Regions from separate parts of the Streptomyces sp. NBC_01571 genome, predicted to be linked through region 2. Evidence: riboswitches for the same ligand, from Rfam matches in the RefSeq annotation. Region 2 holds a riboswitch; the other holds the start of a gene.
What was found. A riboswitch is a leader RNA that binds a small molecule or an ion and turns the genes downstream of it on or off. The one in region 2 is predicted to bind cyclic di-AMP.

Region 1 (7,279 bases), 3.7 Mb from region 2:
AGCCGGGGGCGGCCGGTACGCCGCCCGAGCCCGGGACAGCCGACGCCCTGCCCGTCGTCGCGCCGCAGTTGCGTGAACTGCGCCGGCGCGCCGCACTGACCCTGGAGGCCGCGGCCCACGCCGCGGGGCTCTCGGCCGCCCACCTCTCCCGGCTGGAGACGGGGCAGCGCCAGCCCTCGCTGCCGATGCTGCTCGCCCTCGCCCGCATCTACGGTACGACGGTCTCGGAGCTGCTGGGCGAAAGGGTCGCCGAACGTGACGCCATCGTCCGGGCCGCCGACATGGAGCCGACCGCGGCGGGCGGCTGGACCTACTGGCAGGCCGGTTCCCCGGGCCGCGGGATGCAGGCGCTGCGGGTGCACGTCCCCTACGGCTCCCAGGGCGACATCGTGCGCGTCCATCCCGGCGAGGAGTGGCTCCACGTCCTCCAGGGGCGGCTGCGGCTGCGCCTCGGGGACACCACGCAGGTGCTCGCGCCCGGGGACAGCGCGCACTTCGACTCGCTGACCCCGCACCGCATTGCCGCCGCCGATCAGGCGGGGGCCGATCTCCTCTTCGTACACACCCTGTTGCAGAGCCCCGCCGCCGCGCTGTGCCTCGGCCCGGCGGCGGCGCACCCGACCCTGGGAGAGATGTCATGACCGAACCCACGGAACCCACGGAACCCGGCCCCCGGCGGTCCATGGAGGACAAGTTCCCCCGTGCGCTGTGGGTACGGCTGATCATCTACGTCGCCGTCGGCCACCTCTTCGCGGCCTTCATCTACCTGCTGTTCACGCTGGGAGCGCAGAACCAGTAGACCGGGGGCCGGCGGACACCCGTACAGCCGAACAGCCGTACAGCCCGTGGACGTCAGTCGAGGAGCCGGTCGCGCAGCCGGTCGCGCAGGTCGGGAGTGAGACGCAGGGCCTGCTCCAGGTAGGTGTCGACGCCGCCCCAGGTCTCCTCGATCGTCTCGAAGGCCGCCGTCAGATACTCGGCCCGCGCGTCGAACAGCGGGCTGAGCAGCTCCATGACCTCGGGGGAGCGGGCCGTGTCCGAGGTGCCGTTGCGGTGCACCTTGTAGCGACGGTGCCGCGCGTTCGACTCCAGGTAGTCGGCGACGATGGCCTCGCGCTCGACGCCCACGGCGAGCAGCGTCACGGCTATGGACAGGCCCGCGCGGTCCTTGCCCGCCGCGCAGTGCATCAGCGCGGGCACGCTGTCCTCGGCCAGGGCGTGCAGCACCTGGGAGTGCTCGGCCGTCCGCTCGGTGATGATCGTGCGGTACGAACCGATCATCCGGTCCGCCGCCCGGCCGTCTCCGAGGTGGGCACGGAGCTGGTCGAGCTCGCCGTCGCGGACCATCTTCCAGAACTCGCTGCCGTCGGCCGGGTCCGTCAGCGGAAGGTTCACGTTCCGTACACCGGGCAGCTCGACGTCCGGCCCCTCCAGCTTCTGGTCCGAGGCATTGCGGAAGTCGAAGATCGTGTGCAGGCCCAGGGAGGAGAGGAACACGGCGTCCTCCGCTGTGGCGTGCGCGAGGTGACCACTGCGGAACAGCCGCCCGGTCCGCACCCGTCGGCCGTCCACGGTGGGCAGGCCGCCCACGTCTCGGAAGTTGCGCACTCCGGCCAGCTCGGGCTCGGTCGACGGGACCTGCTGCGTCACGGGGGCTCCTCCCATAGGGCCGTCGGCACAGCTCGTCGTTGCTCGCCGACGGGAATCGCCTCTCGACGATACGACATGGGTTCCTCGGGCAATGAGTTGTCCACAGGCGCTGCCGAGCCGGGCGCACTCGGTCCGCACGGACGGGTGAAACAGGTGAAGTGCATCGGGATGCGGTGCTGTTGCACCACGGACCGCACACGGGACCGCGTGGGGATCTCGCTGCCGTGTTCATCCGACTTCGTCCCATATCGGTGCTTTGTGCCAGTTGTCACTTTAGGCATAACTGGCCCGGGAATATGGCTACATGGGATGACGTGCGTGAGCAGCGTCATATGCGTGACGATGCGTGGCGGCGCTCCTTCCTCCATGTGCCCGCACCGCCGCGCGGATTGCCGGGTCGGAGAGATCGCCGTGCACGGAGGGTGACGGGCAATTCGGGCATCGATCATGAAATGGGTGCGCGCGGGGATCGCGGACAGTTGTCGACGCGCTCTTCTCTCGCCTACGTTCGCCCTCAATCCGGACGGACGCCCAATCCTGCCGCCGCCCGGAATCCGCACTCACCCGAACGCGGCAGGAGCGGGGGATCCACAGGTACAGCGCCTGTTCCGGTCTCCGGAACGGCTAGGGGTACAGCCGCGCTGCCGCGCGGCCGGACATCTCCAGTCCGCACCCGACAGCTCACCTCGCAGGCGCCGGAGAGGAAATGCGCCATGCCCGCGAAGGGTAAGCACCGTCGCCCCAAATTCCTGCGTCTGCCCCGCGCGATCGCCGTGGCCGGCACCGGTGGTGCCGCGCTCGCACTGCCGCTGATGGGGGCCGTCTGCGCCCATGCCGCGGCCCCGGCGGCCGCGGTCCCGTCCGCCGTGCAGAGGATCACGACGGTTTCCACACCTGCCGGGACCGCCGCGGCGAAGACCTATGTCGTGAAGGCCGGCGACACGCTGGCGAAGATCGCCGACCGGCAGCACGTCAGCGGCGGCTGGAAGAAGCTCTACGCCGACAACCGCGCGGTCGTCGGCGCCGATCCGACGGTGATCCGCCCCGGTCTGAAGCTCACGATCGAGGGGCAGGGCGCCACGCAGCCGTCCGCGTCCACCGCCACCCGGACCGCCGCGGCCAAGACCACCGCGGCCAAAGCCACCCCGGCCGTCGACGCGGGCTACACCCTGCCGGTCCAGGGGGCCATCATCGGCACCGGCTACAAGGTGCCCGGCAGCATGTGGTCCAGCGGCTACCACACCGGTGTGGACTTCGTGGTCCCGACCGGCACCACGGTCAGGTCCGTCGCCGCGGGCACCGTCGTCTCGGCCGGCTGGGGCGGCGCGTACGGCAACCAGGTCGTCATCCAGCACGCAGACGGCCGGTACTCGCAGTACGCCCACATGTCCGCGCTCACCGTCGCGGCGGGGCAGACCGTGACCGAGGGTCAGCAGGTCGGCGTCTCCGGCGCGACCGGCAACGTCACCGGTCCGCACCTGCACTTCGAGATCCGCACGACGCCGGACTACGGCTCGGACCTGGACCCGGTCGCGTACCTGCGCTCGCACGGGGTCGTCGTCGGCTGACGCTCCCACACGTCCAGCGGGCCGGACCCCACTATCCCGGGGTCCGGCCCGCGGTGTCCCGCCGGTGCGGGTGGGCGTCGCTTCCGGATCACGTACTTCAGGCGTGGAGGCTGTTCAACCACGCCTGAAAGAGCCCTATTCCGGATTTCACCGGTCTTTATGAGTGGCTTATCTCACCACCCGTCAACCCATTCCTACGGTCGCGTAGCTCACATCCCAAGGTGAATCATGGCTCGCTGTGGCAGACGATTCGAAGAGTGACAACAGAGCAGTGATCGGGTCGTACGTGGCGGTGGGGGACAGCTTCACCGAAGGCGTCGGCGACCCCGGCCCCGAAGGAGCCTTTGTCGGTTGGGCGGACCGTTTCGCGGTACTGCTCGCGGACCGGCAGCCGGAAGGCGACTTCACCTACAACAACCTCGCCGTCCGCGGGAAGCTGCTCGACCAGGTCATCGACGACCAGCTCCGCCGGGCCAAGGAACTCGCCCCGGACCTGGTCTCCTTCTGTGCGGGCGGCAACGACATCATCCGGCCCGGCACCGACCCCGACGAGGTCGCGGAGCGCTTCGAGCGCGCGGTCGCCGACCTCACCTCCGCCGTCGGCACCGTCATGGTGACGACCGGCTTCGACACCCGTGGCGTTCCGGTGCTGAAGCACCTGCGCGGCAAGATCGCCACCTACAACGGACATGTGCGGGCCATCGCGGACCGGTACGGCTGTCCGGTCCTCGACCTGTGGTCCCTGAAGACGATCCAGGACCGGCGCGCCTGGGACGGCGACCGACTGCACCTGTCGCCGGAGGGTCACACCCGCGTCGCGCTGCGGGCCGGCCAGGTCCTCGGTCTCGACGTGCCCGCCGACCCGGACCAGCCCTGGCCGCCTCTGCCGCCCCGCGGCACGCTGGAGGTACGGCGCGACGACATCCACTGGGCACGCGAGTACCTCGTGCCGTGGATCGGACGGAGGCTGCGCGGGGAGTCCTCGGGTGACCACGTCGCGGCCAAGGGCAGCCTGTCGCCGAACGACATCAGGATGCGGATCGGGACCGTCGCCTGAGCCGCGTGACATCGAGGGACGGCCGACGGGCGGGACCGCTGGGGCGCCGGCTCTGACGGCGGGGGCTGTGCCGGGGCAGGCGCCTCAGCGCACCGCCGCGGTCAGGGCCGCCCGCTCGATTCCCAACTCCCGCGCGAGCGCGTCGTCCACCCACTCCTGAGCCCGCGCCCGCGACACCGCGCCCGTGTAGGCGGTCATCTGCACCGCCAGCCCGTCGAGCAGCGCCGTCAGCCGCAACGCGGCTCCCGCGGGATCCGGGCACCGGAACTCGCCGCCGGCCACTCCCTCCGCGATCACCTCGGTGATCGCGGCCTTCCACTGCCTGTCGAGGTCACGCGTGACCTCCCGCAGCGCGGGCTCGCGCAGCGCCGCGCCCCAGCCCTCGATCCACAGTCGCCAGCCCTTGGCCTGGCCGGTCGGCGCGTACCAGCGGACGGCCGCGCGCAGCCGTCGCAGCGAAGACGTACGGCGGCCGAGCAGCTTGCGCAGGTGGGCGAGGTCGTCCTCGGCGGCATGGGTGAACGCGGCCGCGACCAGCTTCTCCTTGGTGGAGAAGTGGTACAGCACCAACGCGTTGCTCACCCCGAGCGACGAGGCGACGTCGGCGATCCGTACCGCCGCCACACCCCGCGCCTCGATCTGTCCGATGGCAGCCCGCAGCAATTCCTGACGCCGCTCCGCCACGCTCAACCGCACCCTTGCCACGCGGTAACCCTAGTGCCTCGCCCGGGTCGGACGACGAACCGATGGCCGATCCGGACACGTCCTGTCTCTCCGGACACCGGGAACTCCGGTCCCGCGTAGGTGGATCGGACGCGAGCACGACGGGATTCGGCGGAAGCGCGGCGCCGGGGTTCAGCCCGGAAGTCCGGCGCGGGAGCCGGGCCCGGAAGCCCCGTTCCGGGTCAGCGGTACCACCCGAACCGTTCCGCGATCACCGGCAGCCGGTCGGCGACGATGGCGTGCGCGGCGGCCCGCGGCGTCGTCCCGTCGGCCTCCGTGCGGGCCAGCATCCGGTCGATCAGGCCGCGCATGGAGCGCCGGGTGTACGCGAACGCCTCGTCGGCGTCCGCGCCGATGTCGCCGAAGAGCGTCCACCACCACCAGGCGTTCGTACCGGAGTTGACGACGACGTCCGGAAGCACGAGGACGCCGCGCGCGGCGAGCAGTTCCTCCGCCTCGGGCAGGACGGGCATGTTGGCCGCCTCCACGATCCAACGGGCGGTGATCCGGGCCTGGTTCGTGGTGTCGATCGCGTACGAGACCGCGGCGGGCACCAGGATGTCCGCGTCGGCCGACAGCCAGGCGTCGGCCGGGAGTTCACGGTCGGCCGGGCGCAGCGCCGCGCGGTCCACCGTCCCGTAGGCGTCCCTCGCCGCGAGCAGCGCGTCGACGTCGAGACCGTCCGGATTCCCGATCGTGCCCTTGATGTCGGCGACGGCCACGACGGTGAGACCGGCGCGCGCCAGGAAGCGCGCCGTGGCTCCGCCCATGGTGCCCAGGCCCTGTACGGCGACGCGCGTTCCCGGGTACGCGACTCCGGCGCGGTCCAGGGCCGCGAGCACCGACTCGGCGACACCGCAGCCGCCCACCAGTTCGTCGAGCCCGATCCCGTCCACCTCGACCGCGAAGGCGTCCGCGAGACGGCTCCGCGCGCTCTTCTCGTCGTCGAGCAGCGGGTACACGGCCTGGATGGACGAGACGAGCCCCGCCTCCGTGGCGGCCCGGTCGACCAGGTCCTGGGAGAGCCCGAGATCCTCGCCCGTGGTCCAGAAGTTCTCGATGTACGGGCGCATGGCACGCAGATAGCGCACCAGGAGGCCGTACGACGCCGGGTCCTGGGGGTCGCAGTCGATGCCGCCCTTGGCGCCGCCCAGCGGGATGTAGCGGCCCTCGGGGTTGTAGTGCAGGGCCTCCTTCATCGTCATGCCCCGGGCCAGCCCGGCGACCTCGTCCAGGGTGCAGCCTTCGCGCATCCGCAGCCCGCCGCTGGAGACACCCCGGACCAGACGGTCGACCACGAGGAAGCCCGGGCGGCCGGTGACGTGGTCGGTCCAGGTGAGTGTGATCAGGGGCGCGGTCGGGGACGCGGTCGAAGGCGCGATCATGGGTACTCCTCGGGGACGGCGATCAGGGTGGGGCCGGGGGGCGCGGGGCATCTCGGCGAGGGCGCGGGGCGGTGGGTCGACGGGCGCGCCGTCCGCGGGCGGTCCGGAGTTCGCCCGGCCCGGAGTCCGTCCGGTGTCCGGGTCGTGACCGGCCCGGACGAGCGGGCCGCCGAGGGCGGTCGGCGGCGACCGGAGATCACTCCCGGCCGGCTCGGTACCCACGGCGACGATCACGTCGCGACCCGCCAGCCACTTCTGCACCGACTCAGTGTGCAGGGAGTCCCCTGGGCGGGAGGTGACGGCGCTCGGGAACGGTCGCCTCTGGTGGGTACGTCGGCATCCATCGTTCCTCCCGGCGCGGACGGATCGGCGCGAACGCCTCCACCGGAACCTTTACTGAATCTTCAGTCAGTATCGGAACGCTGCCCGCGCTGTGTCAATTCACTGGACGGACCGACGGTGGGGGGTGAGCGGGGTGGGGGAGCGAGGGGGTGGCGCCGGCGGCTCCACGGTGGTGGCCCCAGGTGCTCGCGCGGCCGGCGGCCCGGTTCGTCGACCGGTTCGCCCGCGGTGACGGGCCGGGCGTCGGGCGCGCCTCGGCCGGGCGTCGGGCCGGACGGGTCCGCGCGTCCCGAAATCCCGTTCCCCGGTGCGGAAGAAGAGAGGGCGCCGCGGGGTTGCGAGATACGGGCCGTGGGCCCCTCCGGCGCGTTCGCCCGGCAGTGCGGGCGCCGGGACCCCGGCCTCGCGGTGCGCGTGCCGGGGAGACAGCACGCCGTGACCCCGCGAGGACGGAGTCCCGGCGCTGTCACAGGGGCCGACCATAATGGGAGGCCTGACCGACTCCATTGGAGGTACCGTGACCGGTTTCCGTACGTTGAGCTCCGGGCTCCGCG
Region 2 (7,279 bases):
GCGGGGGGTGCGGCGTCTCATGGTCGAGGGCGGCGGGCGCGTGCACACCCAGCTGATGGGCCAGGGCCTGGCCGACGAGCTGCAGCTCGCCGTCGCCCCGCTCTTCGTGGGACAGGCGGACGCACCACGGCTGTTCGGGCCCGGGGGATACCCGCCCGGGCGGATGCGGCTGGTGGAGACGCGGGCGGTGGGAGACGTCGTCCTCATCCGCTACGTCCCCACGGCACCCGGCACCGGCGGGCTCGCGGCCGCCGCGGACCGGCACTGGCTGGGGGTCGCGTGCGAACTGGCCGCGCTCTGCCCGCCGTCGCAGACCGCGTTCAGCGTGGGCGCGGTGGTGGTGGCCGCGGACGGCACCGAGCTGGCCCGCGGACACTCGCGGGAGGGGGGCGACCCGGTCGCGCACGCGGAGGAGGCGGCACTCGCCAAGATCGCCGCCGGGGATCCGCGGCTGGCGTCCGCCACCGTCTACAGCAGTCTGGAACCGTGCGCCCGGCGGGCCTCGCGGCCCGCGCCCTGCGCCCGGCTGATTCTCGACGCGGGAGTGCGCAGGGTGGTGACCGCCTGGCGGGAGCCGGACACGTTCGTGGCGGGCGCGGACGGAAACGGTCTGCTGGCGGCCGCGGGCGCGGACGTCGTGGTGCTCCCGGAGTTCGAGGAGCGGGCCACGGCACCCAACCGGCATCTTCTCGGCGCCCCTTAAGGGCTGTCCCGTGATCCCCGGTGGATCGGCGCGCGGCGTCGGATGCGGTGCATCGCAAGGCGGAGGGTCGTCCTCATGCTGGGTGTGTTCGGGCGATCCGACAACGCGGCGAGGTGCCGTGGCTGTCGTCGTGCGCCCGCCGGGGATCACGGGACAGCCCTTGGCGGAGGGGCTTCCGGCGGTCGGGCTCCCCTGCCGTGGTGGGCGCGAGCGGAGCGGAACCGCGGGGGGAGCGGAGCGGAACCGCGGAGGAAGAGGCCTGGTCGTGGGGCGTGCGTGCACGGGTGTGCTCCGGGGGTCGAACATGGCGTACACTGGTTTCAACGACGCGGGGTGGAGCAGCTCGGTAGCTCGCTGGGCTCATAACCCAGAGGTCGCAGGTTCAAATCCTGTCCCCGCTACTCAAGGCCAAGGGCCGGAACTCGGATTCACGAGGTCCGGCCCTTGGTGTTTCCCGCCTCGGTGTTTCCCGCCCTGGTGTTTCGGGCCTTCGGTGCCGTCCCCCGGTCGGTCCACACCGCTGGCCCACTCCCCCCACTCCGGGAAACCTGGACGGGTGGGGCAGCCAGGTGGTGCGCAGCGGGCCGAACAGCCCTACGACCGGTCGGGCGGACGGCTGCCCGGCGACCCCGTGCCCGACCCCGGGCTGGGGAGCGAGCCGCCACGGATTCCGGCCGAGGCGGACGCGCGCCGGATCTCGCACGCCTCGACCCTGGTGCGGGTACTGCCGGTGCTGCTCGTCGTCGTCGCGGTGGTCTACGACGTCCTGACACCGCCCGGATTCACCGCGGCCCCGCTCTTCACGGCAGCCCCGCTCGTCGCCGCGCCTCTCTTCTCGCTGCGCGGCACCCTCCTCGCAGGCGCCCTGACACTGGCCGCACTGCTCGCACTCCGTCTCAGGTCCGGCCTGCGCATGGGGATCGGCTCGATCACCGAGGTCGTCACGGTGGCGACCGTCGTCGGCCTCGCCGTCCTCATCAACGTCCTCGTCCGACGCTCGGACGAACGGCTCGCCTGGGCCCGCCAGATCGCCGAGGCGGCACAGCGCGCCGTGCTGCCGGAGCCCGAGGCCAGGATCGGTGCCCTGGAGGTCGCGGCGCGCTACGAGGCCGCCCAGGAGGGTGCGTCCATCGGCGGCGACCTGTACGCGGTGCAGGACACCCCGCACGGCGTACGGCTGGTGGTGGGCGACGTCCGCGGGAAGGGCATGGGCGCGGTGGCCGCCGTCGCGGTGGTCATCGGGGCGTTCCGGGAGGCGGCCGAGCAGGAGACGACGGTGGAGGCGGTCGCGCAGCGGCTGGAACGGGCGCTGGCCCGCGAGGGCACCCGGCGCGAGGGCCTGGACGCCTTCGAGGGCTTCACCACGGCCGTCCTCGCGGAGATCCCGCACGACGGCGACGCGGTACGGATCGTCAACCGCGGCCATCCGCCGCCGTTGCTCCTGCACGCGGACGGCACGCTGGCCACGCTCGACGCCGCGGACCCCGCGCTGCCGCTCGGCATGGGCGAGCTCGGCTCCTGGCCCGACCGCACGGAGACGGCGGACTTCCCGCCCGGCTCCACACTGCTGGTCCACACGGACGGGCTGTCCGAGGCGCGCGACCGCCGGGGGAACTTCTACGAGCCGGCCGAACGGCTCGAGGGACGGACCTTCCGCGACCTGGACGCCCTGCTGGCCGCGCTCGCGTCGGGGGTCCGACGGCACACGGGCGGCGCGCTCTCGGACGACATGGCGCTGCTCGCCGTACGGCGTCCCGGGTAGGCGGCGGCGTTCCTTGATCGTTGTGACGAGGGGTAGCCGGACGGTGTCCCTCCGCACAACGCCTGACGCATCGTCAAAGACGGGCTCGTGGGGGAGGGTGGGTCAACTCGCCCGTTTTCCGCCGCTCATGCCCGTAAGTCCTGGCCAAGAGAGCGCAATGATCAGCGTGAACGGCTTGGAATCCGGTACCGGAGTCTATTAACGTTCGATAACGCAGCGCGGTCGTCCCAGCCGTCACAAGAGACGGCTCCGTGCGCACGCGCCGAATCCCGCGAGGGAACCGGGGAACCACCAACTTGGGGTGAATCGAGCGTCTTTCACGGTGGAGACACCGTGGGTTGACGCGCGTAGGAGACCTTCCTGCTCCGAACCCGTCAGCTAACCCGGTAGGCGAGAAGGAAGGAAAGGAGCGCGCCCACGTGGCGTCCAACCGGCCTGCCCAGCCCACTTCGTTCGCGCCGAACGAGACCCAGACTTTCGGTTACTCCCGCGGCGACGACGAGGGCCCCTGGGAGGAGTGGAACCCCACCGCGGATTCCGTCGCTCCCGTCCGCGGCCGGCACCGCGTCTCCAAGCAGCGAGGGGGCGGGCTCGCCCGCAGTTCCACCGTCCTCGGCGTCGGTGTCCTGGCCGCCGTCGGTGCGGGTGGCATCGCCACCGCCGCGCCCGGCAAGCCGCCCGTGTCGATCTCGCTGCCCGACCTCTCCTCGGTCACCCAGTCGGCCAAGGCCCTGATTTCCGATGGCGGTTCCAGCACGCCGAAGGGCTCCTCCACCCCGCTCACCGGCGCCGGTCTCACCAGCGCCGACGCCGCCCAGGGCAACGCGGACGCCGGGGAGGCGTTGCGTGCCCGCATCATGGAGCAGGCCGAGTCCCAGCAGGACCAGGTCGACAGTGCGGCCCAGGCCGCCGCCGAGACGGCCGCCGCGAAGAAGGCGGTCGCGCTGGCCGCCGAGCAGCAGGACGAGGCCAAGGCCAAGGAAGCCGCCGCGAAGAAGAAGGCGGACGCGGAGGCCAAGCAGAAGGCCGAGGCCGCGCGCCTCGCGGAGCTCGCCAAGAGCTACTCGCTGCCGACCTCCTCGTACACCCTGACCTCCCGCTTCGGCGACGCCGGCTCCATGTGGTCCTCCGGGTACCACACCGGCCTCGACTTCGCCGCCCCCACGGGCACGCTGATCAAGGCGATCCACAGCGGCACCGTCACGGAGGCGGGCTGGGCCGGCGCGTACGGCTACCGCACGATCCTCACCCTCGACGACGGCACGGAGCTGTGGTTCTGCCACCAGTCGTCCATCAGCGTCAGCGTGGGGCAGAAGGTGGGCACGGGCGACGTCATCGGACGGGTGGGCGCGACCGGCAACGTGACCGGGCCGCACCTCCACCTGGAGGTCCACCCCGGCGGCGGCGACGCGATCGACCCGATGGCGTGGCTGCACGGCAAGGGCATCAACCCCTGATCCGGCGCCCGCCACCAGTACGGCGGGTGCGGAATGCAGTCGTCCGGTACGACTGTTGCAATGGGGTATGACTCCTCTCCGCAAGCTCGGTTCCTCCGACCTCGAGGTCTTCCCGCTCGCCCTCGGCGGCAACGTCTTCGGCTGGACCGCCGACGAGGCGCAGTCCTTCGCCGTCCTCGACGCGTACGTGGCCGGGGGCGGCAACTTCGTCGACACCGCCGACGGCTACTCGGCGTGGATCCCCGGCAACAAGGGCGGCGAGTCCGAGACGATCATCGGCAAGTGGTTCGCCGCGCGCGGCAACCGTTCCGATGTCGTCCTCGCCACCAAGGTCGGCGCCCATCCCCAGTACAAGGGGCTGGCCCCGGACACCATCAGGGCGGCGGCCGACGCGTCACTGCGCCGGCTCGGCACGGACTACATCGACCTCTACTACACCCACTTCGACGACACCTCGGTCCCGGTCGAGGAGATCATCGGCACGCTCGACGAGCTGGTCCGGGCCGGAAAGGTCCGGGCGATCGGCGCCTCCAACCTCTCCGCCGAGCGGCTCGCGGAGTCCCTGGAGTTCTCCGACCGCGAGGGCCTCGCGCGCTACACCGCCCTCCAGCCCCACTACAACCTCGTCTCGCGCGACACCTACGAGGGCCCTCTCCAGGAGGTCGCCTCCCGGACCGGACTGGCCGCCGTCCCGTACTTCGCCCTCGCCGCCGGCTTCCTCACCGGCAAGTACCGCCCGGGCACGACCGTCGACTCGGCGCGGGCCGAGGGCGCGGGCAAGCACCTCGAGACGGAGCGGGGCCCCCGTGTCCTCGACGCCCTCGACGAGGTCGCCCGTGCCCATGACGTCCCGGTCGCCACGGTCGCCCTCGCCTGGCTCGCCGCCCGGCCCACGGTCGCGGCACCGATCGCCTCCGCGCGGACGGTCGAACAGCTTCCGGCGCTGCTCGCGGTCGCGGACCTGACGCTGAAGGACGACGAACTGGCGCGGCTGACGGAGGCGTCGGCCTGAGCGATCCGCTCCCCGGCCCCGGCGCCGCTCAGGTCCGGTACGGGTCGTACGCCGGATGGGGCGCTGCCGGGGCAGGGTACGGACGTCCGTCCGGGGCGGACGGCTGCGCCGGCACATAGCCGTAGCCGTAGCCGTGGCCGCCGCCGTGGCCATAGCCGTGGCCGTACGCGGCGGGCCACGGCGGTGGCAGCGCTACGGCCGGCGCGGTCACCCGTGCCGCGTACGCGAGGGAGGGGCGGGCGACCTCCCGGTGCCGCCACAGCTCGTGGAGCAACTCCCGCTCCCGGACGACGAAATCGGCGCCCGCGCGGCCGCTCCGTCCCCGGTGCCGCAGGAACGCGAGCGAGGTCGCGCAGGCCTCGTACCGCGCGACCGACCGTGCCGCCGCCCTGCCGAAGTGATGGGCCGCGTACTGACGGGCGAGCCGCCGTGCCCGCATCGAACCGAGCACGTACGGTTCGGGCGGGGTCAGCCACCCGGCGACGGCGTACGCCGGGAGTTCGGCGCGGACGGTCCTCAGCTCGCGCTGCCGGGTCCAGACGACGAGGAACGTGAGCAGCCCGAACGCCGGCACCATGAACGCGCCGTACACCGCGAAGAACCCGTACTCCCCGAAGCTCGACGAGCCGTTCCACATGGCGTGCATGCCCATCGCGAGCAGCAGTCCGCCCAGGGGCAGCAGGACGCGGCGCAGCCGCCGGCGCTCGGCGGACAGGGCAGCCATGCCGAAGCCGATGCCGGTGAACACGGTGAACAGCGGGTGCGCGAAGGGCGCCATCACGACCCGGACGAAGAAGGTCGCGGCGGTGACGGAGGCCAGTCCGCGCTCGCCGCTGAGCTGGTCCGTGCCGAAGGCGTTGCCGAGGTAGAGGATGTTCTCGGTGAAGGCGAAGCCGGTCGCGGTGACCCCGGCGATGACCACGCCGTCGACGATCCCGGTGAAGTGCCGTCTGCGGAAGAGGAAGACCAGCAGGACGGCCGCGGCCTTCGCGGACTCCTCGACGATCGGGGCTATGACCGTCGCGCCGAGCGTGTCCGCGCTCGACGGGTCGGCGGTCGCGGTCGCTATCCACCGGGTCGCGAAGCTGTTGGCGACGATCGCTATCAGGGCCGCCGCGCACGCGCCCCAGGCGAAGGCGAAGAGCAGGTTCCGCCAGGGGCCGGGCTCGACCCGGTCCAGCCAGCGGAACGCGGCGAGAAGGAGCGGGACGGGCAGCACGGCGAGGCCGAGGCCCACCAGGAAGCCCTCGGTACCGGTCTGCCGGCGCACCAGGGCCAGGATCACGAGACCGGAGAGCGCGAGCAGGGCGGTCAGCGCGCCGTACCGGACCCTCCCCCAAGCCCGCGGCTGCGCTCGAGCAGGGAGGGACCCCCATCGCTGCCACCAGTGCGGGAGCCGCGGCGCACCGGCGGCCGGCGCGTCGCCGGGAGCGCCGGGTTGCGTGGGGTACGCGGGGAAGGTGGCCACGGCATTGACCCTAACGAGGCAGGGGCGGTGCCCGCGACGGTGCCGGAGGCGGTCCGCGGGGGTGTCAGTCGCCCGACGTGTGCTGCTCCCGGTGCTGTACGCGCCGGAAGAGGAGGTCGTTCACCACATGACCCTTCTCCAGCCCCTGGCCCTCGAAACGGGTCAGCGGCCGGAAGCCCGGACGAGGCGCGAAACCGCCGTCCGGCGCGGTGTTCTCGAAGTCCGGATGCGCGGTCAGCACCTCCAGCATCTGTTCGGCGTACGGCTCCCAGTCGGTCGCGCAGTGCACCAGGGCGCCCGGCGCGAGGCGGGTCGCGACGAGATCCAGGAACTCCGGCTGGATCAGCCGGCGCTTGTGGTGGCGCTTCTTGGGCCACGGGTCGGGGAAGTACACGCGCAGGCCGCTCAGCGAGTCCGGCGGGAGCATCTCGCGGAGCAGGATGATCGCGTCGCCGTTGCCGACCCGGATGTTGGACAGTCCGTTCTGGTCCGCGAGGTTCAGCAGGTTGCCCTGGCCGGGGGTGTGCACGTCGACGGCGAGGATGCCCGTCCCCGGGTCCTCGATGGCCATCCGCGCCGTGGCCTCGCCCATGCCGAACCCGATTTCCAGGACGACGGGAAGGTCGGCACCGAAGAGTTCGGCCAGGTCGATGATCCGCTGCCCGTCGATGTCGAGACCCCACTTGGGCCACAGCCGCTGCAGGGCGTCCGCCTGCCCGGCCGTCACCCGGCTCCGGCGCGGCTGGAAACTCCGGATCCGCCGCTCGAAGTGCGATCCGGCGGGATCGGCCTTCGGCCCGTCGGGGAACCGGGGCTCTCCCTTGGCACGGGGGCGCTCCCGCTGGGTGTCGCCGGCGGGCTGGGGCTCTTCGGGGGA

Region 1: another riboswitch for cyclic di-AMP. It lies ahead of OHB41_RS39530 (LysM peptidoglycan-binding domain-containing M23 family metallopeptidase); the one in region 2 lies ahead of OHB41_RS23045 (M23 family metallopeptidase).

What each region holds. Positions count from the first base shown of each region.
Region 1 covers NZ_JAPEPZ010000001.1:8,829,117-8,836,395, forward strand. The annotation lists gene OHB41_RS39515 (helix-turn-helix domain-containing protein) at 1-641, shown strand, start outside; gene OHB41_RS39520 (DUF6126 family protein) at 683-799, shown strand; gene OHB41_RS39525 (tyrosine-protein phosphatase) at 853-1,650, opposite strand; cyclic di-AMP (ydaO/yuaA leader) riboswitch at 2,202-2,360, shown strand; gene OHB41_RS39530 (LysM peptidoglycan-binding domain-containing M23 family metallopeptidase) at 2,364-3,218, shown strand; gene OHB41_RS39535 (SGNH/GDSL hydrolase family protein) at 3,490-4,275, shown strand; gene OHB41_RS39540 (TetR/AcrR family transcriptional regulator) at 4,360-4,980, opposite strand; gene OHB41_RS39545 (glutamate dehydrogenase) at 5,181-6,383, opposite strand; gene OHB41_RS39550 (MBL fold metallo-hydrolase) at 7,243-7,279, shown strand, end outside.
Region 2 covers NZ_JAPEPZ010000001.1:5,125,716-5,132,994, reverse strand. The annotation lists gene OHB41_RS23060 (dihydrofolate reductase family protein) at 1-703, shown strand, start outside; tRNA gene OHB41_RS23055 (tRNA-Met) at 1,031-1,104, shown strand; gene OHB41_RS23050 (PP2C family protein-serine/threonine phosphatase) at 1,260-2,465, shown strand; cyclic di-AMP (ydaO/yuaA leader) riboswitch at 2,716-2,873, shown strand; gene OHB41_RS23045 (M23 family metallopeptidase) at 2,885-3,922, shown strand; gene OHB41_RS23040 (aldo/keto reductase) at 3,990-4,934, shown strand; gene OHB41_RS23035 (PrsW family intramembrane metalloprotease) at 4,963-6,402, opposite strand; gene trmB (tRNA (guanosine(46)-N7)-methyltransferase TrmB) at 6,467-7,279, opposite strand, start outside.